Regions from separate parts of the Testudinibacter sp. 'clade 2' genome, predicted to be linked through region 2. Evidence: riboswitches for the same ligand, from Rfam matches in the RefSeq annotation. Region 2 holds a riboswitch; the other holds the start of a gene.
What was found. Region 2 has a riboswitch for thiamine pyrophosphate ahead of thiC (phosphomethylpyrimidine synthase ThiC). Riboswitches for the same ligand answer to the same signal wherever they lie in the genome.

Region 1 (9,982 bases), on a different contig from region 2:
ACGGCGTACTCGCCCTGCACCTTTACAGGTCGGGCAGGTTTCCACTTTCGAATCCGCTTGCGCTCCACTGCCATGACAGCTGTCACACTCAACTAAGGTATTGATCTTAATATCTTTAGTCGTACCTTTAACCGCTTCTTCTAAGGTGATTTCCAAGTCGTAACGCAGATCATCGCCACGCACTACTCGCTGACGACCACGTCCACCGCCGCCAAAAATATCACCGAACATATCACCGAAAATATCGCCGAAATCTGCACCGCCGAAGCCGCCTGCGCCGCCGCCAAAACCACCTTGCTCAAAGGCAGCATGACCATATTGATCATAGGCAGCACGTTTTTGCTGGTCAGTTAAAATTTCATAGGCTTCTTTGACCTCTTTAAATTTGCTTTCCGCGTCTTTATTGTCCGGGTTGCGATCCGGATGATATTTCATTGCCAGACGTTTATACGCCTTTTTGATCTCTTTTTCATCGGCACTGCGGGCAACGCCTAATATTTCATAATAATCACGCTTCGACATAGTCTTTCCGTTTGCTTCTCTTGAGTTGTTTTTATATGTGCAAAAGGGCGAAGATTACTCATCGCCCTGCTTGGTACTAAAGAAAGTGGATTTGCCCCTCTTTAATCGCCATCGACTTACTTGTCTTTCACTTCTTCAAATTCAGCATCAACTACGTCATCACCGCCTTTGCCTTGTTCGGCTTGACCTTGCGCCTGCTGTTGACCGGCTTGGGCTTGTTGCTGTGCTGCAGCAATCAGTTTTTCCGATGCCTGAATCAAAGCTTGAGTTTTAGCTTCAATCACATCTTTGTTTTCACCTTTGGCTGCGGTTTCCAACTCGCTGACCGCACTTTCGATCGCCGCTTTGTCATCGGCTGACAGGGCATCACCGACTTCGGTCAACTGCTTACGGGTTGAGTGCACCAGATGATCCGCTTGGTTACGCACTTGCACTAACTCTTCAAATTTACGATCCGAATCCGCATTGGCTTCCGCATCGCGTACCATTTGTTGGATTTCATCATCACTCAAACCTGAAGAAGCTTTGATGGTGATTTTTTGCTCTTTACCCGTGCCTTTATCTTTGGCAGAAACGTGCAAGATTCCGTCCGCATCAATATCGAAAGTCACTTCGATTTGCGGCATGCCGCGCGGTGCAGCTTGGATTCCTTCCAAGTTAAACTGGCCTAAAGATTTATTGTCCGCAGCACGTTTACGTTCCCCTTGCAACACATGAATGGTAACCGCACTTTGGTTATCTTCCGCCGTGGAGAACACTTGGCTGTGTTTGGTCGGGATCGTGGTGTTTTTCTCGATCAGTTTGGTCATCACGCTACCCATGGTTTCGATACCCAATGACAACGGAGTTACGTCAAGCAACAACACGTCTTTCACATCACCAGCCAACACGCCACCTTGCACCGCCGCACCGATCGCAACCGCTTCATCTGGGTTCACATCTTTGCGAGGCTCTTTACCAAAGAATTCAGCCACTTTTTGTTGTACCATCGGCATACGGGTTTGTCCGCCAACCAAAATCACTTCATCGATTTCAGATACGCTCAAATCAGCATCTTTAAGTGCGGTACGCACCGGCTCCAATGAACGTTGTACCAAATCTTCTACCAAGGATTCCAATTTGGCACGGGTCAGTTTGATGTTCAGGTGTTTTGGACCTGTCGCATCTGCGGTGATATACGGCAGATTCACATCGGTTTGTTGCGCAGAAGAAAGTTCGATTTTGGCTTTTTCTGCCGCTTCTTTCAGACGCTGCATCGCTAACGGATCGTTACGCAGATCGATACCTTGATCTTTTTTGAACTCGTCCACCAGATAGTTGATCACACGGTTGTCAAAATCTTCGCCGCCCAGATGGGTATCGCCGTTGGTTGCCAACACTTCAAACGTTTTTTCACCTTCAACGTCATCAATTTCAATAATCGAAAGGTCGAACGTACCACCACCCAAGTCGTAAACGGCGATAGTGTGGTTGCCCTTGTCTTTGTCCAAACCATATGCCAACGCTGCCGCTGTCGGTTCGTTGATGATACGTTTCACTTCCAAGCCAGCAATACGACCAGCGTCTTTAGTCGCTTGACGTTGCGCATCGTTGAAATACGCCGGCACGGTGATGACCGCTTCAGTGACTTTCTCGCCTAAGAAATCTTCGGCAGTTTTTTTCATTTTTTTCAATACTTCGGCAGAAATTTGCGGTGGTGCCATTTTCTCGTCTTTCACTGATACCCACGCATCGCCATTATCCGCTTTCACAATGTCAAACGGCATAATATTAACGTCACGCTGCACTTCTTCGTCAGTGAAACGACGCCCAATCAAGCGTTTGATTGCAAACACAGTATTTTTCGGGTTGGTTACCGCTTGACGTTTTGCCGGTTGTCCGACCAAAGTTTCGCCATCTTGTGTATAAGCAATAATCGACGGCGTGGTGCGGTCGCCTTCTGCATTTTCAATCACACGCGGTTTGTCACCATCCATCACCGCTACACATGAGTTGGTTGTACCCAAGTCAATACCAATAATTTTTCCCATTTGATTTCTCCTGTTAAATCTAAAATTTGTTCTCTGTAAAGCACGCGAATTGCTTCGATGCTTTTAAGATGCGGACTAAAAATTGAATTTCAACTGCTACGGTTAAATTTGTTGTAGCCGTCAAAAAACAACATTGATCCTGACTTGCAGCAATAAATAGGGGTGAAAACACAAAGTTCAAGGGCAAAAATCATTTTTTTGCGAAAAAATCTAAAAAACAGTACAACCGTATTCAAACTGCTGCTGGTATATTTTTCAGCGAATGGCTATACTCTGTTTACCGTTTAATCAGATTGACATTAGTATTTAATAAAAAGGAATTATTATGAAAAAATCATCTCTGGCGCTTGGCGCCATCGCAGTTTTGGTGGCGGCATGGGCTGGCGGCACTTGGTATTCCGGTAAAGCACTGGAACAAAAATATCCAGAATATATCGCATTCGCCAATGAACGCGTTACCAGTGGCTATAATAACCTCGCTCACGGCAATTACCACCTTGCAATTAAAAATACCAAACTAGAGCGCGGCTTTTTCTCGACTCAGATTGAAGATCAAGTGATCCTTACTGATTTAAAAGATAATTCTCAGCTGATACTCCCGTTCAAAAGCACAGCTGAGCACGGACCATTACCGTTGTCACGCTTAACCAGTCTGAAACTGATGCCGGTTTTAGCCGATGCGCATTCCGAAATGACCGAAGATCCGTCGATCAGCGAAGTGTTTAAAGCCAGTAAAGGCGTTGCACCTTACAGCGGTGATTTCAGTATCAGCTATAGCGGGCAAATCAAGCAAAATTCAACCATTGCTGCTTTTGATTACAGCAACGAGCAATTTAGCATCAACAGCACGCCAATTTATATTGAAAGCGATACGAATCAAGAAGGCGTCGGCTTACTGAAAATGCGTTTGGAAAAATGGGTTTCCACTTTACAGGCGGATGAATTTAATGATCAGTACCAACCCATCACCGTCAACCGCACTTTGACCTTCAATGATGTTACATTGAATTCCGATCTCAGCCCGACTGACTTCAAATATATTCCAAGCGGAAAGCAGCGTTTTGATATTGGGTTAATCAGCGTTGTTGATGAAGCCGCAACCGATTACAGCGCACAAAATGTCGAGCTGAAAAATATTCGCCTCGATTACGACACCAATGTCAGCGCTCAATTTGCCGACTACCGCTTAAATAACAGCGTCGAAGCCTTAAGCGTAAACGGCGAAAATTTTGGGCAAATTGATTTTAACCTGAATTTAGGTCATCTGGCTGCCGCCGAGCTAAATCAAGTCGTTGAAGCCTTTAGCAACCCTAATCTGCAACAACAGCAGGCGCAATTGAACGAGGCAGGATTAAAACTGCTGCAACAGCAACCGACATTGACAATTCAACCGCTTAAATTGAAAAACAGTGCGGGCGAAAATCAACTAACCTTTGATCTGGCTTTCTCCAAAGCTGATCAACAAGCTGCACTAATGCAAGGCAAAATTCTTTCGCTGTTCGATAAATTGGAAATGAACGCCAACGTCAATCGCCAATCTGCACAAATGTTGATGACCAGCTTGGCAAAGTTAGACGGTATAGAGAATCCTGAACAATATGCCGAATCTGAATTAAATCGGTCGCTTGAAGACGCTGTACAGCAAAAAGTGTTGGTCAGCAACGATAACGGCGCAAACTATCAGTCCAAACTTATTTTGGAAAATGGCGAACTGAAACTGAACGGCGAGGTGATTCCGGAAGAAAGCATCGCACAAACGCTGCTGTTTATGTTTATGGGTGGATTTTAATACCTTATCCAACCCCGGTTAAATTCATTTAACCATTTTAGGCAGTGCGGTTGATTCTGATCAACCGCACTTTTGCCCAAGCTGTGTTAAACTCAGACAATTCCCCTAGCTAAACAAATATTATGAAACTCAGCAAATTCACCGATTATAACCTTCGTGTTCTGATTTATCTGGCACTACACAGCGATCGTCTCTGCACCATTCAAGAAATTGCCGCAGCTTACCAAATTTCAGAAAATCATTTGATGAAAGTGATTCACCATTTGGCAAAACAAAAAACCATTCTGTCCCGTCGTGGCAAAGGCGGCGGTATACAACTTGCCCATTCTCCTAATCAAATCAATCTGGCGGATGTGATCCGTAAGGCAGAAGGCGATGACGGTACGCTGGTGAAATGCCACAGTGAAACCGGCGACAGCACATGCTGCATTGCCCCAATTTGTAAACTGCCGACCATTTTTGATCAAGCGGTCGCCGCCTTTTATGAACAGCTGGCTCGTTATAGCTTGGCAGATGTGCTGCAACGGCCTGAATTGTTGGCACAGCATTTTATTCCTGTCAGTTCCCATTTTGTCAATTAACCGATTTTATGAGCTTCAATACACTCAAGTAAGGAACGTCTATGGCATTCGAGATTAAAAACTACCGGATTGATCGTAAAAACAGTTTCAAGATCGATGACTTTTCAACTAACGGCAAAAAAGATATTGCTGAAAATAAAGACGAACGCAATGCCATTTTGCGCGAACTGGCGCCTGAATTGGATCATTTGCAAGATTTGTTGTATGCCGAACATCAACGCAAGGTGTTGATCGTGTTGCAAGGCATGGATACTTCCGGCAAAGACGGGACGATTCGAGCGGTATTCCAAAGTGTTGATCCGCTGGCGGTACGCACCGCTTACTTCAAAGCCCCGACTGAAAATGAGCTGGATCGTGACTATTTGTGGCGGGTGCACAATGTGGTACCTCGGCGCGGTGAAATCGTGATTTTCAACCGTAGCCATTATGAAGATGTGTTGGTTACCAAAGTCAAAGGTTGGATTGATGATGCCGAAGAACAGCGCCGCTTACGCCAGATTAACGAATTTGAACGGCTGCTGAGCGAAACTGGAACCGTGATTGTCAAATTTTTCCTGCATATTTCCAAAGATGAGCAAAAAGAACGGTTGCAAGAGCGGTTGGATAATCCGGATAAAAACTGGAAATTCAATTTAGGCGATCTGGACGATCGCAAATTATGGGGTGACTTTCAAAAGCAATACGAGAAAGTGATTAATGCGACCTCCACCGAGTATGCACCCTGGTATGTGATTCCTGCCGACTCGAAATCCGGACGCAATGTGATTATCATGCAAATTCTGCTCGACACCTTGCGTGCAATGCAGATGCAATATCCAAAAGTCGATACCGGCAACTGGCCGAAAACCATTGATTAACCCTTTTCTTTGCCAACGGTTTTGGATAAGATAAAGCGCTCTCATCGGGGTGCATTATCTTATCTTTTTTTTATGCGTAAGATAACGCTGAGAAATACCCGCTGAACCTGATCTGATTAGTAGCAGCGAAGGGATTTGAGATTGCGTTTCCACACTGGTCACCGCACTTGAATTCTTTTCTTATATTTTTATAAAAAAGGATTTCTATCATGTTTTCATTAGCACAAAAATTGTTAAACCGTAGCATTATCTCCGCCACCCTTTTATTGAGCGCCAGTGCGGCAATCAGCGCTGAAAAACCAACCTTAACGGTCTATAGTTACGACTCTTTCACCTCCGATTGGGGCCCCGGTCCGAAACTCAAACAAGCCTTTGAGCAGCAATGCCAATGTAGATTGACTTTCGTGCCGTTTGAAGACGGGGTGACCATGCTCAACCGCCTCTATTTGGAAAAAGGTGGCAAAGCCGATGTGTTGGTCGGTTTAGACAATAATCAACTTGCCAATGCCCGCCAATCCGGTTTATTTGCAGAAAATAACGTCGATTTAAGTCAACTGGCACTGCCAATCGAATGGCAAGACCGCACTTTTATGCCGTATGACTACGGGCAATATGCCTTTATCTACGATCAACAAAAATTAAAAAATCCGCCAACAAGCCTGAAAGCCTTAGTCGAACGCCAAGATCTGAAGGTGATTTATCAAGATCCACGCACCAGCACCGTCGGAAGAGGGCTTCTGGCATGGATCAACACGGTTTATCCGCAATACCAAGTGGAAAATGCGTGGAAAACCCTGGCAAAACATACTGTTACCGTCGGCAAAGGCTGGTCTGAAACCTACGGTGCATTCTTAAAAGGTGAATCCGACATGGTATTAAGCTACAACACGTCACCGCTGTATCACCAAATTCATGAGCAAAAAGACAATTACGCTGCTGCCGAATTTGAGGAAGGTCACATTGTGCAAATCGAACTTGCCGCTAAGTTGAAAAAAAGTCAGCAGCCTGAACTCGCTGACCAGTTTTTAGCTTTTTTACTCAGCCCCGAAGCACAAAAAACCATTGCGCTGCACAACATTATGCTGCCGGTAATCAAAACCGAAGTCGAAGCACGCTTTGATCAATTTACGCCGTTCAAAACCTTAGCGATTCCGTTCCCGAGCAGCGACGATAGCAAAGCACAAATTCAAGTTTGGCAACAGGCACTAAGCCAATAAATCTAACTTGAAATGAACAAAGTGCGGTCTAAATTCAGCGTTTACTGCCAAAAACAGAGCTTGCTCGGCTTGGCGGTGATCGCTTTTTTGCTGGCAATCAGTGGCAACAGTTTGTGGCAACTATGGCGGCAGAGTCAGGATTCCTCTTGGTCTTTGCTGTTTGCTGATCGCTACTTCTGGCATATTCTGCGCTTCAGCCTGCTGCAAGCCACGCTCTCGGCGTTGCTGTCGGTATTTATCGGGCTGCTCACTGCCCACGCCCTGTTTTACCGCACTTTCTGGGCAAAAAAATGGCTGCTGAAAATTTTTTCATTAACGTTTGTCTTGCCGGTGCTGGTGGCAGTTTTTGGTCTCATCGGTATCTATGGTCTGTCCGGTTGGTTGAACACCTGGCTCGGCTGGCTACACATCGACTGGCAGCCGAAACTCTACGGTTTAAACGGTATTTTGATCGCCCATCTGTTTTTCAATCTGCCACTGGCAAGTAAGATTTTTTTGCAGGCGCTACACAGCATTCCGCAGCAGCAACGACAACTGGCAGCACAATTGAATATTCGCAACGGCCATTTTTTGCGTTTAATCGAGTGGCCTTATCTGCGCCAGCAATTGTTGTCGGTGTTTGCACTGATTTTCATGCTGTGTTTCACCAGCTTTGCCATTGTGTTGACATTGGGTGGCGGCCCGAAATATACCACGTTGGAAGTGGCAATTTACCAAGCGGTGACGTTTGATTTTGATCTGGGCAAAGCGGCGATGCTGGCGTTGGTGCAATTCATGTTGTGTTTTGTGCTGTTTCAAACCAGCAGCTATTTTAGCCGACATACCCCGACGCCGCTCAGTACCCAACACCGCTGGCGACAGCCACTGAACCGCACTTTTGTCGCTGTCCATTGGATTACGTTGGTTAGCGTTGCGCTGTTTATCGCCCTGCCGCTGCTGAATATTGTCTACAGTGGTTTAACCTCCCCAGCACTATCGAAAATCTGGCAAACTCCGCAGCTGTGGCAAGCGCTCGGCTATTCGCTGACCCTTGCGCCGTTTGCGGCTTTGCTGGCGCTGTTGTTGAGTATTGCGCTGCTGATCGGGGCACGCCGTTTGCGCTGGCACTATCAACTTAAAACCGCCAACATGATGATCAATATCGGTATGATGATTCTTGCGATTCCAACCTTAGTCTTGGCAATCGGGCTGTTTTTGCTGCTGCAACAACTGGATTTTGCGGTATGGCACCTGTTTCTTATCGTTGCGTTGTGCAACGCCTTAATTGCCATGCCGTTTGTACTGCGCATTCTGGCGACACCGCTTAACAACAATATGCGCCACTATGAAAATTTATGCCAGTCACTCGGCATTCGCGGATGGACACGTTGGCGCTTAATCGAATGGCACAGCTTGCAGAATCCGCTGCGCAGCGCTTATGCCTATGCAGTAGCGCTATCGTTGGGGGATTTCAGCGCTATTGCCCTGTTTGGCAACCAAGATTTCAGTTCGCTGCCACGCCTGCTGTATCAACAACTGGGACACTACCGCAGTCAAGAAGCGGCAGTGACTGCCTTAATTTTACTGCTGCTGTGCGGCTTAATTTTCCTTGTGATCGAGAAAAGCGATGATCAATCTGAGACAACTAGAATTTAATTATAAACAGATGCCGATGCAGTTTGATCTGCAAATTCGAGCCGGTGAAAAAGTTGCGCTGATTGGCGCTAGCGGTGCCGGAAAAAGCACACTGCTGAACCTGATTGCCGGTTTTGAACAGCCAGATAGTGGACAAATTTGGCTGAATGGCGAAAATCACAGCCACAGCCAACCGCACTTGCGTCCGGTTTCGATGCTGTTTCAAGAAAACAATCTGTTTAACCACCTCAGTGTAGCGCAGAATATTATTCTGGGTCTGCAACCGACTTTAAACATCAACGCCGAACAGCGGCAAGCCGTGTTATATATTGCAGACAAAGTTGGTTTAACCCCGTATTTGTCCCGTCTGCCGGAACAACTTTCCGGCGGGCAAAAACAGCGGATTGCCTTGGCACGCTGTATGCTGCGTGATAAGCCGATTCTACTGCTCGACGAACCCTTTTCTGCACTGGATACCGCACTTCGCCAAGAAATGCTACAATTGTTGGCACAAATCTGTCGTGACAAAAACCTAACCTTGTTGATGGTCACGCACCAACCGCAAGAAGTTACGGACTTTGTTGACCGCACTTTGACAGTTGATCACGGATCTTTAATCGATAATCGAATCTTGTAAACTGCCGCAGGAGGTATTGATTTTTCATTACTTTTCAGCAATCTTGTTTTCCGCTAACATAGGCGCCAACATTCACCGGATTGTCACAACGACACTCCAATAACGTATTACCGAGGAATAATATGACGACTCAATCGGTCGAGCTCAGCCGTTTAACCCCACACCCAAGCCTAGAGTATTGGTCAGTGTGCAAAGTCGAAGCGCTGTTTGAAACGCCGTTTTTAGACCTGATTTATCGTGCGGCTCAGGTTCACCGCCAGCATTTTAATCCGCAAGCGATTCAGCTTTCTACTCTACTGTCGATTAAAACCGGCGGCTGCCCGGAAGACTGCGGCTACTGCCCGCAATCAGCACGCTACCAAACCGGGGTGCAGAACCAGCAGTTATTGGAAATCGATGAAATTGTTGAAAAAGCCAAAATTGCTAAATCTCGCGGTGCCGGGCGTTTCTGCATGGGGGCTGCATGGCGCGGTCCGAAACCGAAAGATGTCACAAAAATCACTGAAATTATCAAAGCAGTCAAAGCGTTAGGCATGGAAACCTGCGGTACTTTCGGCTTGTTGCAAGACGGTATGGCAGAGCAATTGAAAGAGGCTGGGTTGGATTACTACAACCATAACCTTGACACCGCACCGGAACACTATCATGAGGTGATCGGCACTCGCCGCTTTGATGATCGCATCAATACCTTGGGCAAAGTGCGGTCTGCCGGGCTGAAAGTCTGCTGCGGTGGCA
Region 2 (11,761 bases):
TTCAGATCGCTGCCGGTGCGTCCCGGTACGTTGTACAGAATTTGCGGCAGGTCGGTGCTTTCGGCAATCGCTTTAAAGTGTTGGAACATGCCTTCTTGGGTTGGTTTGTTGTAGTAAGGCACTACGGACAGGCAACCGGCTACACCACTGCCGTGCAGCAGTTTAGTCATGGTAATCGCTTCGCTGGTGGCGTTGGCGCCTGTGCCGGCAATAATTGGAATTCGTCCTGCTGCATATTCCACGGTCTTCAATATAACCTTTACATTTTCATCAATGCTGAGTGTGGCGGATTCACCGGTGGTGCCGACGGAAACAATGGCATCGGTTCCGGCTTCAATATGGAAATTGACAAGGGCTTCCAATTCGCTGTAATTGACTTCTCCGGCACTATCCATTGGGGTGACTAAGGCAACGATACTGCCTGAAAATAGAGGGTTGCTGGCCGACATAAAACTTCTCCTGTAGATTTTCTGTTGGTTTTATTGATGAAAATTTTAACTTAGATTGCCAAAATGACGACAGTTTGCAAGTGCTTTTTCTATTTTCCTGCATATAAATCAAAAAAAGTGAAAAAAGTGTGCTTTAGTGATAAATTTGAACAACATAAAATGGAAAAAATAAGGAGAAAGGATGTTATCTATCTTAAAGTGCGGTGCGTTGGCACCAGAGTTCAGCCTGTTGAATCAAGACGGGGAGAGCGTGAAGCTGTCTGATTTTCGAGGGCGTAAAGTGCTGGTCTATTTTTACCCGAAAGCCTTGACACCGGGCTGCACCACGCAAGCCTGTGATCTGCGTGACAGTAAAGCAGAATTGACACAGTTAGGTGTAGTGATTCTGGGAATTAGCCCGGATTTACCGACGAAATTACACAATTTTGTTGAGAAAAAAGCATTGAATTTTACCTTGCTGTCCGATCCTGATCATCAAGTTGCCGAGCAATTTGGGGGGTGGGGTGAGAAAAAATTTATGGGGCGGACTTATGACGGAATCCATCGCATCAGTTTTTTGATTGATGAAAACGGTGTGATTGAGCAGGTGTTCGATCAATTTAAAACCAAAGATCATGCTCAGCTGGTGTTGGATTATCTGCAAAAATAGCGACAAGCAAGCAGCCTGCCGCCGTTAGCGAAAGCGCTATTTCAGATCAGTCGGTAAATGGTAAATTTCTCCGCCTTTTTGTTTAAACTGCTGTGACATTTCGGCTAAGCCCGCTTGCTGCTCGCTTGACAGGTTTGCGGCATAATCGCGCACTTCCTGCGAGATTTTCATAGAACAGAATTTCGGCCCGCACATCGAGCAGAAATGGGCGACTTTGCCGGATTCTTGCGGCAAGGTTTCGTCGTGGTAGGCTTGCGCGGTTTCCGGATCGAGCGATAGGTTGAATTGATCCTGCCAGCGGAATTCAAAACGGGCTTTTGACATCGCATTATCCCGAATTTGCGCCGCCGGATGACCTTTGGCGAGATCGGCGGCGTGGGCGGCGATTTTATAGGTGATCAACCCTTGTTTGACATCGTCTTTGTCAGGCAAGCCCAAATGCTCTTTTGGCGTGACGTAGCACAACATGGCACAGCCGAACCAGCCGATCAGAGCGGCGCCGATACCTGAGGTGAAATGGTCGTAGCCCGGCGCAATATCGGTGGTGAGCGGTCCGAGCGTGTAAAACGGCGCTTGGTGGCAGTGTTCCAGCTCTTCGGTCATATTGCGCCGGATCATCTGCATCGGAATATGCCCGGGCCCTTCGATCATCACTTGCACATCATATTGCCAAGCGATTTTGGTCAGTTCGCCCAAGGTATAGAGTTCGGCAAACTGCGCTTCGTCGTTGGCGTCTTGAATAGAGCCGGGGCGCAGCCCGTCGCCGAGCGAAAGCGCCACATCATAGGAGGCGCAAATTTCACAAATATCACGAAAATGGCTATATAAAAAATTCTCTTGGTGGTGTGACAAGCACCACTTTGCCATAATCGATCCGCCGCGCGACACAATACCGGTCAGACGTTTGGCGGTCATCGGCACATAGCGTAGCAGCGTGCCGGCGTGAATGGTGAAGTAATCCACGCCTTGTTCCGCTTGTTCGATCAGCGTGTCTTTAAACACGTCCCAGTTTAGATTTTCGGCAATGCCTTTCACTTTTTCTAGCGCTTGATAGAGCGGCACCGTGCCGATCGGCACCGGACTGTTGCGCAGAATCCATTCGCGGGTTTCGTGGATATTGCGACCGGTCGAAAGATCCATCACCGTATCTGCCCCCCAACGGGTCGCCCACACCAGCTTTTCGACCTCCTCTTCAATCGAAGACGTGACTGCCGAATTGCCGATATTGGCATTCACTTTCACCAAAAAATTGCGCCCGATAATCATCGGTTCGGATTCGGGATGATTGATATTACACGGAATAATCGCCCGTCCCGCCGCCACTTCCTGCCGCACAAATTCCGGTGTGATAACGGCGGGCAGGTCGGCGCCGAAGGTTTGACCCGAGTGTTGTTGCAACAATACCGCACTTTGAACCCGTGCGCGTCCCATATTTTCGCGAATGGCGATAAATTCCATTTCAGGCGTGATGATGCCTTGACGGGCATAATGCAGCTGGGTCACGGTTTTGCCTGCCTGCGCCCGACGGGCAGGGCGTTGCAGTTGGAAGCGCAATTCGTCCAGCGCCTTGTCCTGTAAACGGGCTTGAGTGTAGTCGGAACTGACCGCACTTAGCACTTCGGTGTCTTGCCGCTCCGCAATCCATTGCTCACGCAATGCCTTGATTCCCTGTGCGATATTGATCGTTTGCGTTTCATCGCCGTACACGCCGGAGGTGTCGTACACCGGAATCGCGTCGTTCGGTTCGTATTGCGGATTGTTTTTATCGCCGCCGATCAAGGTCGGGCTGAGCTGGATTTCACGCATCGGCACTTGTATATCGGTGCGCGAGCCTTGCAGATAAATGCGTTTTGAGCTGGGGTAGTGCGCCCCTTTCAGCGTGTTGATAAATTGTTGTGCCGCCGCCCGTTTTTGGCGGCGGCTGTTTGTTTCGGTATAAATAGTGGTGTCAGACATGGCAAATTCCTTTTATAGTCGGTAAAAATAACCAAGAAATGCTTGTCCAGAGTGAAGAAAAAGGGTGGAAGTCGGTAAACGGCAATTGTCGCATGTGAAATGGCAACAAAGTGCGGTTTAGCGATCAGAGAAAATCATCGGTTTGAAAAATAAGGTGATGATTGACTTGTTCCCTTCGCAGGTCTTAACCCGAGCAGGTTCCACGGATCCCGATTTACGGTCTCAGCCAATCATGATTGGCACTCCGACAAGAGAGGCGAGTATAAGCAAGATAACCGGCGGCGACAAGCGGCAAAAGCGGAAAATGTGATTTGGGTAAAGTTTTAAGGAGAATGAAAAAACGGCAAAGTACGGTTCCTGAGCTGCACCCCAAAAGCTAGATTACAAAACTAAACGATTGAGGTGCGGATTTTTATGATCAAAGATAACCAAACGTTTGAACAACAAGTTGTTTGCTGTTGCTGGGTTTAAGCCGATTCGGCGTCGTCATTTGATGGCCAAGCATTAACCACGGCTTTCACCAATGTCGCCAACGGAATAGCAAAAAATACGCCCCAGAAGCCCCACAAACCACCAAAGATCAACACGGCTAAGATGATGATTAACGGGTGTAAATTCACTGCTTCGGAGAACAAAATCGGTACCAGCAGGTTGCCGTCCAGAATCTGAATGATAATGTAACCCAACATCAGATACCAGAAGGTTGGCGTGATACCAAACTGTACCAATGCGACCAGCATAATCGGAATGGTGATTAACACTGCACCAACATAAGGTACTAACACCGATAAACCGACACCGAACGCCAACAGTAGCGGATAGCGCAAATCGAAAAACAGCAACAGCACATAGGTGATAGCGCCGACAACAATAATCTCGAGAAATTTGCCACGAATGTAGTTGGAGATTTGGGTTTGCATCTCACGCCAGACTTGCGAAGCCAAAGTGCGGTTGCGAGGCATAAAGCGTAGCACACCTTCAATCAAGACTTGTTTGTCTTTTACTAAAAAGAACACCATCAGCGGCACTAAAAAGGCATAAATCCCAATGGTCACTAAACTGAGTAACGAAGACAGTGAGTAACGCAGTGCCGATTCGCCGAATGCCAATAGTTTGGTGCGTAGATTGCTGAACAGCGAATCGAGCATAGGGTAGTCGATCAGCCCCGGATAATGTTCCGGCAACGTCAGCAGCCAATGATGCAACTGATTGATCATCGTCGGTAAATCCTGTGCTAAGGAGATGGTTTGCGTCCATAAACGCGGTAGCAGTACCACCAGAATAAAGATAATACTGGCTGCAAACAACAGTAACGAAATGCTGACAGAAACCGGGCGCGGTAATTTGAGTTTGTTTGATAAAAGCCTGATCGGTGCTTCAAGCAAATAAGCCAAGACGAGCGCAATCAACAGTGGCGCAATAATATCGCTGAAAAAATAGATGGCGACAAAGATGAAAAGAAGAATGGCAAACAACCCCAGCGCTTGCGGGTCACTAAAACGCCGTCTGTACCATTTTTGAAACATTTCCCACATAAATTGCTTTCCTGTTTGATTTGGTTTTTTATCGTTAGGGCTGATCGGTTGACTATATTGTTCAATTAAATGCGATTTTTTGATTATAACAAGTTATTGACTTTATGAAAGATTAAAACTAGTTTGGATCAACAATTTATTACATTTGCGAGGTGAGCATGAGCATTAAGATTTTACACAATCCACGTTGTTCCAAAAGCCGTGAGACATTGGCATTTTTAGAGAATCAAGGGCGTGAAATTGAGATTGAACTGTATTTACAAAAAGCGTATTCCTTGGCGGAATTACAACAGTTGGCACAGCAACTGGGTGTAGCGGATGTGCGTGAAATGATGCGGGTTAATGATGAGTTGTACCGCACGTTGGGCTTGGCAAATACCGAGTTGAGCCAAACAGAGTTGTTGCAAGCCATAGTTGAGAATCCGGCGTTGCTGGAGCGCCCGATTGTGATAAACGGCGATCAAGCTAGAATTGCACGACCGTTAGAACAGATTTTAGCGATTTTATAACTGTAGGCAGTGCTTGACAAAAGGAATGGTGAGCTTGCGTTGAGCTTGCAGTGAGGCTTGATCGAGTTTTTGCAGAGTATCGAACAGGCTCTTGCTGTCGCGTTCAAGGCGTTTTAACAAAAACAACCCGACTTCGTCCGGCAGTTCTAAGCCGCGTTGATAAGCACGTTGTTGCAGGGCTGTTAATTTTTGTTGCTCGTTCAGCGGTTGCAGTTTATGGATTTCCCCCCAACTCAAGCGGGAGCGCAGATCATTGAGTTGTATCGGCAGATGGCGCGGTGATTGGTTGGCACTTAAGATTAGAATCGTTTTGCCCTGCTCTTTAATTCGATTATACAAATCAAAAAGTGCGGTTTCCCATTTGAGTTGCCCGCAAATGGCTTGCAGATCGTCAATGCAGACCAGATCTTGGGTTTCCAGATTGTCTAGAACGTCCGGAGAAAAGAGGCTAGCTTGTTCCAGCGGGATAAAACTGGCATGGCCGCCGCGATCAAACAGCAAATGACAACAGGCTTTTAGCAGATGGCTTTTGCCGCAACCGGATTCGCCGTAAAGGTAAAAAAATTGCTGTTGACGTTGTTGCAGCGCATGAGACAGCGAGTCCAACAGCAGCGGATTATTGGCGCCATAGAAATTTTGCAGCGTCAAATCGTCTGCTTGTTGAATGGGTAAGGTCAGTTGGATCGCTGAAGTCAAAACATTACCTGCTGTCATTGCTGTCCGTCATCTTATCGCTATGGCAAGCGGCGCAAACAGGTTACGCCGCCATTGATGTCATTTTAGTTGAGAGTATCTTCTTTGGTTTTTGGCAACACCAAATTCATAATGACTGCCACGATAGCACACAAACTGATACCTTTTAAAGAAACTTCCCCAACATTCAACATCATGCCGCCGATGCCGAAGGTCAGTACTACCGAGATGATGCACAGATTTCTAGGTTCAGACACATTGACTTGTGCTTTAATCAGGGTGCTCATGCCAACCACTGCAATTGAACCGAAGACTAACATCATAATTCCGCCCATCACAACAGTCGGGATCGTTGCCAAAAAGGCACCGACTTTGCCACAAAATGAAATTGCGATTGCCCAACACGCCGCCCAAGTCATGATTTTCGGATTGAAATTACGGGTCAGCATCACCGCACCAGTCACTTCAGCATAAGTGGTGTTGGGTGGCCCCCCCAAGAAAGACGCCGCAGAGGTTGCAATCCCGTCACCAAGCAAAGTGCGGTGCAGCCCCGGTTGTTTCAGAAAGTCTTTGCCTGTGACCGAGCTGATCGCCATAATTCCACCGACATGTTCAATGGCCGGAGCGATAGCGATAGGCAGCAAATATAAAATCGCTTCAAGCTTGAATTCCGGTGTGGTGAGGGTTGGCACGCTAAACCAGGCTGCTTGTTGAATCGGGGTGAAATCAACCAAACCTAAACACAGTGCCAAGATATAACCGACGGTAATGCCCAGCATAATCGGAATCAATTTCATCAAACCTTTGGCGAACACCGCCACCACCAACGTAGTGATCAAAGTTACCATTGATACCAGGATTGCTTGTTGATATGGATAAAGCTGTGAACCGTCACCACCTTTGCCAATCGCCATATTCACCGCCAGTGGCGCTAATCCCATGCCGATAATAATGATAATCGGGCCGACTACCACGGGTGGAAAGACCCGTTGTAAAATTCCGGCACCTTTGAGTTTGACCAAGCCGCTCAGTGCAATATACACCAGACCGGCGAACATCAAGCCGCCCATGGTGACTGAAAGCCCCCAAGTGGCAATGCCGTATTGCATCGGGGCGATGAAAGCAAAAGAAGAAGCGAGGAAAATAGGCACTTGGCGGCGGGTGCAGAGTTGGAACAGCAATGTGCCGACTCCGGCGGTTAAAAGTGCGGTATTGCTGTCCAATCCCACAATTAACGGTACTAAAACTAAGGCGCCGAAGGCGACAAACAACATTTGCAGCCCGACAAATGCTTGTTTTGGCAGGCTCTGAGCCGGCAGTTCATCGCCATGTGGAATGGTATTTTGCATGATGGGTTCCTCGTGCTAAAGTCATCATAAAGTGCGGTTCAGACGATTATTTTGTGCCGAAAATTTTATCTCCTGCATCGCCTAATCCCGGAATAATATAACCTTGTTCATTTAAATGATCGTCCACTGAAGCAGTATAAAGTTCGACATCAGGATGGGCTTTCTCCAGTGCGGCAATCCCTTCCGGTGCAGCGACTAGCACTAATACTTTAATCTGCTGGCAGCCTTTTTGTTTCAACAAATCAATTGTCGCGACCATGGAACCGCCTGTTGCCAACATCGGATCGACCACAATTGCCAACCGCTCTTCCAGATCGCCTGCCAGTTTTTGAAAATACGGCACCGGTTCCAATGTCTCTTCGTTACGATACATCCCAACCACACTGATTCTCGCACTTGGAATATGCTCCAACACACCGTCCATCATGCCTAATCCGGCGCGTAAAATAGGCACTACGGTCACTTTTTTACCTTTGATACGTTCTACTTCCACCGGGCCATTCCAACCGTCGATAATCACATTTTCGGTTTCTAAATCTGCTGTGGCTTCATAGGTTAATAGACTGCCGACTTCGGTTGCCAATTCACGAAAATCTTTGGTGTTGATTTCTGCGGCACGCATCAGGCCTAATTTATGTTTAATAAGAGGATGTTTCACTTGGACAAGTTTCATTTTGGGCTCCTTGAAGTTAGATCCGATAAATTTTAATAGATAGAGCGTCGAATTAACAGTTTTTTATGTGTTGAGAGCAAACATCAATCAGCGCTAAATTAGCTATCGCCAAAAAATAGGCAGGCATGCTACAATTATGACCGTTTACAAGCGTGAAATGCGACTACCGAACGCTGTTGAATATGCCTTTTGTGATCAATTTAAACAGGAATGTATCGTGAAAAAAAACTCATTAAGTTATAAAGACGCCGGTGTGGATATTAATGCGGGCAATGACTTGGTTGGCAGAATCAAAGAGGATGTAAAGCGTACTCGTCGTCCGGAAGTGATGGGAGGGCTTGGTGGTTTTGGCGCATTGTGTGCGATTCCGAGCAAATATAAAGAGCCGATTTTGGTTTCCGGCACTGACGGGGTCGGTACCAAATTGCGTTTGGCGATTGACTTGCATAAACACGATACCATTGGCATCGATTTGGTGGCGATGTGCGTCAACGATTTAGTGGTACAGGGCGCAGAACCGCTGTTTTTCCTGGATTATTATGCGACCGGCAAGCTGGATGTTGATATGGCGGCGGATGTGATTAAAGGCATTGCCGATGGCTGTGAACAGTCCGGTTGTGCGCTGGTCGGTGGTGAAACGGCGGAAATGCCGGGCATGTATCATCAAGGCGATTACGACTTGGCAGGATTCTGTGTTGGTGTGGTGGAAAAAGAAGAAATTATTGACGCCAGTAAGGTGAAAGTCGGTGATAGCTTGATTGCCTTAGCCTCAAGCGGGCCGCACTCTAACGGTTATTCCCTGATTCGCAAAGTGTTAGAAGTCAGTGGCGCTGACGCTGCGACTGAATTACTTGATGGCAAACCGTTGGCGGAACACCTGTTGGCGCCGACGAAGATTTATGTCAAATCAGTCTTACAACTGATTAAACATGTTGATGTACACGCTATTTCCCATTTAACCGGCGGTGGCTTCTGGGAAAATATTCCGCGTGTGTTGCCGGCACACGTCAAAGCCAACATTCAAGAAAGCAGCTGGCAGTGGCCAGCCGTATTTAGCTGGCTGCAACAGCAAGGTAATATCGAGCGTCATGAAATGTACCGCACGTTTAACTGTGGCGTGGGCATGGTGATTGCGCTGCCACAAAAAGATGTAGAAACCGCACTTGCGTTGTTGCGGCAAGCCGGAGAAAAAGCCTGGGTGATCGGTCAAATTGAAGCATTAGCCGCTGATGAAACGGCACAAGTGGTAATGTCGGCGTGAGGCACAACGGCATGATCAGAATTGCAGTCTTGATTTCCGGTGAAGGCAGTAATTTACAGGCATTGATCGATGCTTGTGCTAGCGGCAGAATTAAGGGTAACATCGTTACCGTAGTCAGCAACAACGCACAGGCATACGGTTTACAGCGGGCGCAGCAGGCCGGCATCGAACACCGCACTTTTTTACGTAAAGCCTATACTGATAATCAAAGTATGGACATGGCGGTTGCCGATTATTTGCAGCAGCAACAGGTCGATTTGGTGGTGTTGGCGGGTTATATGAAAATTTTGACACCGCTTTTTATTCAGCGTTTCAACGGCAAAATTTTGAATATTCACCCATCATTGTTGCCAAAATATCCGGGATTGAACACCTATCAGCGCGCTATTGATGCCGGAGATGACGAACACGGCACCACGGTGCATTTTGTCAATGAAGAGGTGGATGCCGGGGCGATCGTATTACAAGCGAAAGTGCCGGTTTTTGCCGATGACAGCCTCGATGAGGTTATTGAACGGGTGAAAGCGCAGGAAGTGCGGATTTATCCGTTAGTGGTCGCATGGTTTGCGCAAGGACGGCTGCAATTACGTGATGAAAAAGCCTATCTTGATGGGCAACAGTTAGCAGCAAATGGCTATGCAGCAGATTAATTGTGCAAAGTTGCAGCAGTTTTTCGGTATTTGCTGAAGAATTGAGCGATTGTGGCGGATTATCTGAGGAAATTGGAATTTTTTTGCAAAACTAAGCTCTAAGCATATATCTTGCTTTTAGGTTTTAATTAAAACAAACGGAAGTATCAATGAAACTAACTTGTATTAATCGTAAATTTATTTCTAGTTTGGCATTATTGTTCACGATATTGATGCCCCTGCAGGCTAGTGCGGTGGAAAAAGTGGTTGCTACGGTGAATGGTTACCCAATTCTGGCTAGTCAGGTTAAAAAAGAGTTGGGTAGAAAAGCCGATAATGCCGCGAATCGTCAAAAAGCCTTGGACGGGATTATCGACGATATTTTGGTGCAGCAGGCTATTCAGGAATCGGGGGTTCGAATCAGCAGTGCACAGGTCGATAAAGTCTTTCAAAGTGTTGCCGACAGCAACGGTCTGACTTGGGGTCAACTGTTGGACGTGCTGGATTATCAGGGCGTGAATTATCATGAATACCGCAACCAAATTGCGCACCAATTGTTGATGAACGAAGTACGTCAGCAAAATATCGGTAAAAGCATTGATGTGACTCGTGAGCAAGTGGAAGCACTGGGTAGTGATTTGCAAAAACAGGCTGAAAAGCGTGGCGCTGTGCAAAAACAGACCGCACCGGAATATCGGGTGCGGCATATTTTGTTAAAAACCAATCCGATTCTGACTGATGCCAAAGCGAAAGCGGAATTGAGCAAAATTCGTGCGGATATCCTGGCGAAGAAAACCAGCTTTGAAGCGGCAGCAAAAGCCAATTCCAAAGACTATCTTTCCGGTGACAAAGGCGGCGATTTGGGTTTTGCTTTCCCGGAAAATTATGTACCGGAATTTGCCAAAATGGTGAGAACCAGCAAAATTGGTACGATCACCCAACCGTTTAAAACGGAATTTGGCTGGCATATTTTACAAGTCACAGACACCCGCAAAGGTGATAAAACCGATGATTTCTATCGCCAAAAGGCCTACGAGCAGATTGTCAACAAGCAGGCTCAGGCAGAGTCTAAAAACTGGGTCAGCGGGTTGCGCAAACGTGCCCAGATTAAAATATTGAATTAAGTTGACCGCACTTTAGGGCAAAAGAAATCAAGAGAAAATCCCGCACTTAGCGGGATTTTTGTTTTATACTTAATCATCATTTTCTTATTCAACAGACAAACGATTTATGAATTCAAAAAAACATTTAGGCCATACCGCCCGTAAACGCTTCGGGCAGAATTTTTTGCATGATCAACAAGTGATCCAAGGGATTGTGGCAGCGATTCACCCACAACAAGATCAATACTTAGTGGAAATCGGGCCCGGTTTAGGCGCCTTGACCGAACCGGTGGCGGAACAATTGGATCGCTTAACCGTCATCGAGCTGGATCGCGATCTGGCAGAACGCTTACGCCATCACCCGTTTTTACACCAAAAGCTGACTGTGATCGAACAAGATGCGATGCAGGTCGATTTCCGCCAGTTGTGTGAACAAGCGGGGCAGAAAGTGCGGGTGTTCGGTAATTTACCTTACAATATCTCCACCCCGCTGATGTTTCACCTATTCAACTACTACGACAGCATTCAAGATATGCACTTTATGTTGCAAAAAGAGGTGGTGAAGCGACTGTGTGCCGGTCCGAACAGCAAAGCTTACGGACGGCTGACCATCATGGCGCAGTATTTCTGCCAAGTGATGCCGGTGTTGGAAGTGCCGCCGAGCGCCTTTAAACCGGCACCGAAAGTGGATTCGGCGGTGGTGCGTTTGATTCCGCACGCCACGCTACCGCATCCGGTAAAAGATCTGTATTGGCTCAACCGTGTCTGTAGCCAAGCCTTTAATCAACGGCGCAAAACTTTGCGCAATGCGCTTGCTACTCTTTTTAGCAGTGAGCAGTTGACCGCACTTGGGGTGGATCAAAATGCGCGAGCCGAGAATTTGTCAATTGCGGATTATGCACGCTTGGCCAATTGGCTAACCGATAATCCACCGCAAATGGAATCTGCATCAATC

Region 1: another riboswitch for thiamine pyrophosphate. It lies ahead of thiB (thiamine ABC transporter substrate binding subunit); the one in region 2 lies ahead of thiC (phosphomethylpyrimidine synthase ThiC).

Annotation. Positions count from the first base shown of each region.
Region 1 is NZ_VDHB01000017.1:684-10,665, forward strand. Features, by position in the region: gene dnaJ (molecular chaperone DnaJ) at 1-522, opposite strand, end outside; gene dnaK (molecular chaperone DnaK) at 639-2,552, opposite strand; gene FHQ30_RS02195 (YdgA family protein) at 2,878-4,341, shown strand; gene FHQ30_RS02200 (RrF2 family transcriptional regulator) at 4,464-4,922, shown strand; gene FHQ30_RS02205 (PPK2 family polyphosphate kinase) at 4,964-5,779, shown strand; TPP riboswitch at 5,815-5,931, shown strand; gene thiB (thiamine ABC transporter substrate binding subunit) at 5,989-6,996, shown strand; gene thiP (thiamine/thiamine pyrophosphate ABC transporter permease ThiP) at 7,009-8,631, shown strand; gene thiQ (thiamine ABC transporter ATP-binding protein) at 8,603-9,247, shown strand; gene bioB (biotin synthase BioB) at 9,370-9,982, shown strand, end outside.
Region 2 is NZ_VDHB01000024.1:639-12,399, forward strand. Features, by position in the region: gene dapA (4-hydroxy-tetrahydrodipicolinate synthase) at 1-449, opposite strand, end outside; gene bcp (thioredoxin-dependent thiol peroxidase) at 631-1,098, shown strand; gene thiC (phosphomethylpyrimidine synthase ThiC) at 1,135-3,054, opposite strand; TPP riboswitch at 3,208-3,311, opposite strand; gene FHQ30_RS02890 (AI-2E family transporter) at 3,522-4,589, opposite strand; gene arsC (arsenate reductase (glutaredoxin)) at 4,748-5,098, shown strand; gene hda (DnaA inactivator Hda) at 5,093-5,812, opposite strand; gene FHQ30_RS02905 (uracil-xanthine permease family protein) at 5,878-7,140, opposite strand; gene upp (uracil phosphoribosyltransferase) at 7,187-7,813, opposite strand; gene purM (phosphoribosylformylglycinamidine cyclo-ligase) at 8,031-9,074, shown strand; gene purN (phosphoribosylglycinamide formyltransferase) at 9,086-9,724, shown strand; gene FHQ30_RS02925 (peptidylprolyl isomerase) at 9,874-10,827, shown strand; gene rsmA (16S rRNA (adenine(1518)-N(6)/adenine(1519)-N(6))-dimethyltransferase RsmA) at 10,934-11,761, shown strand, end outside.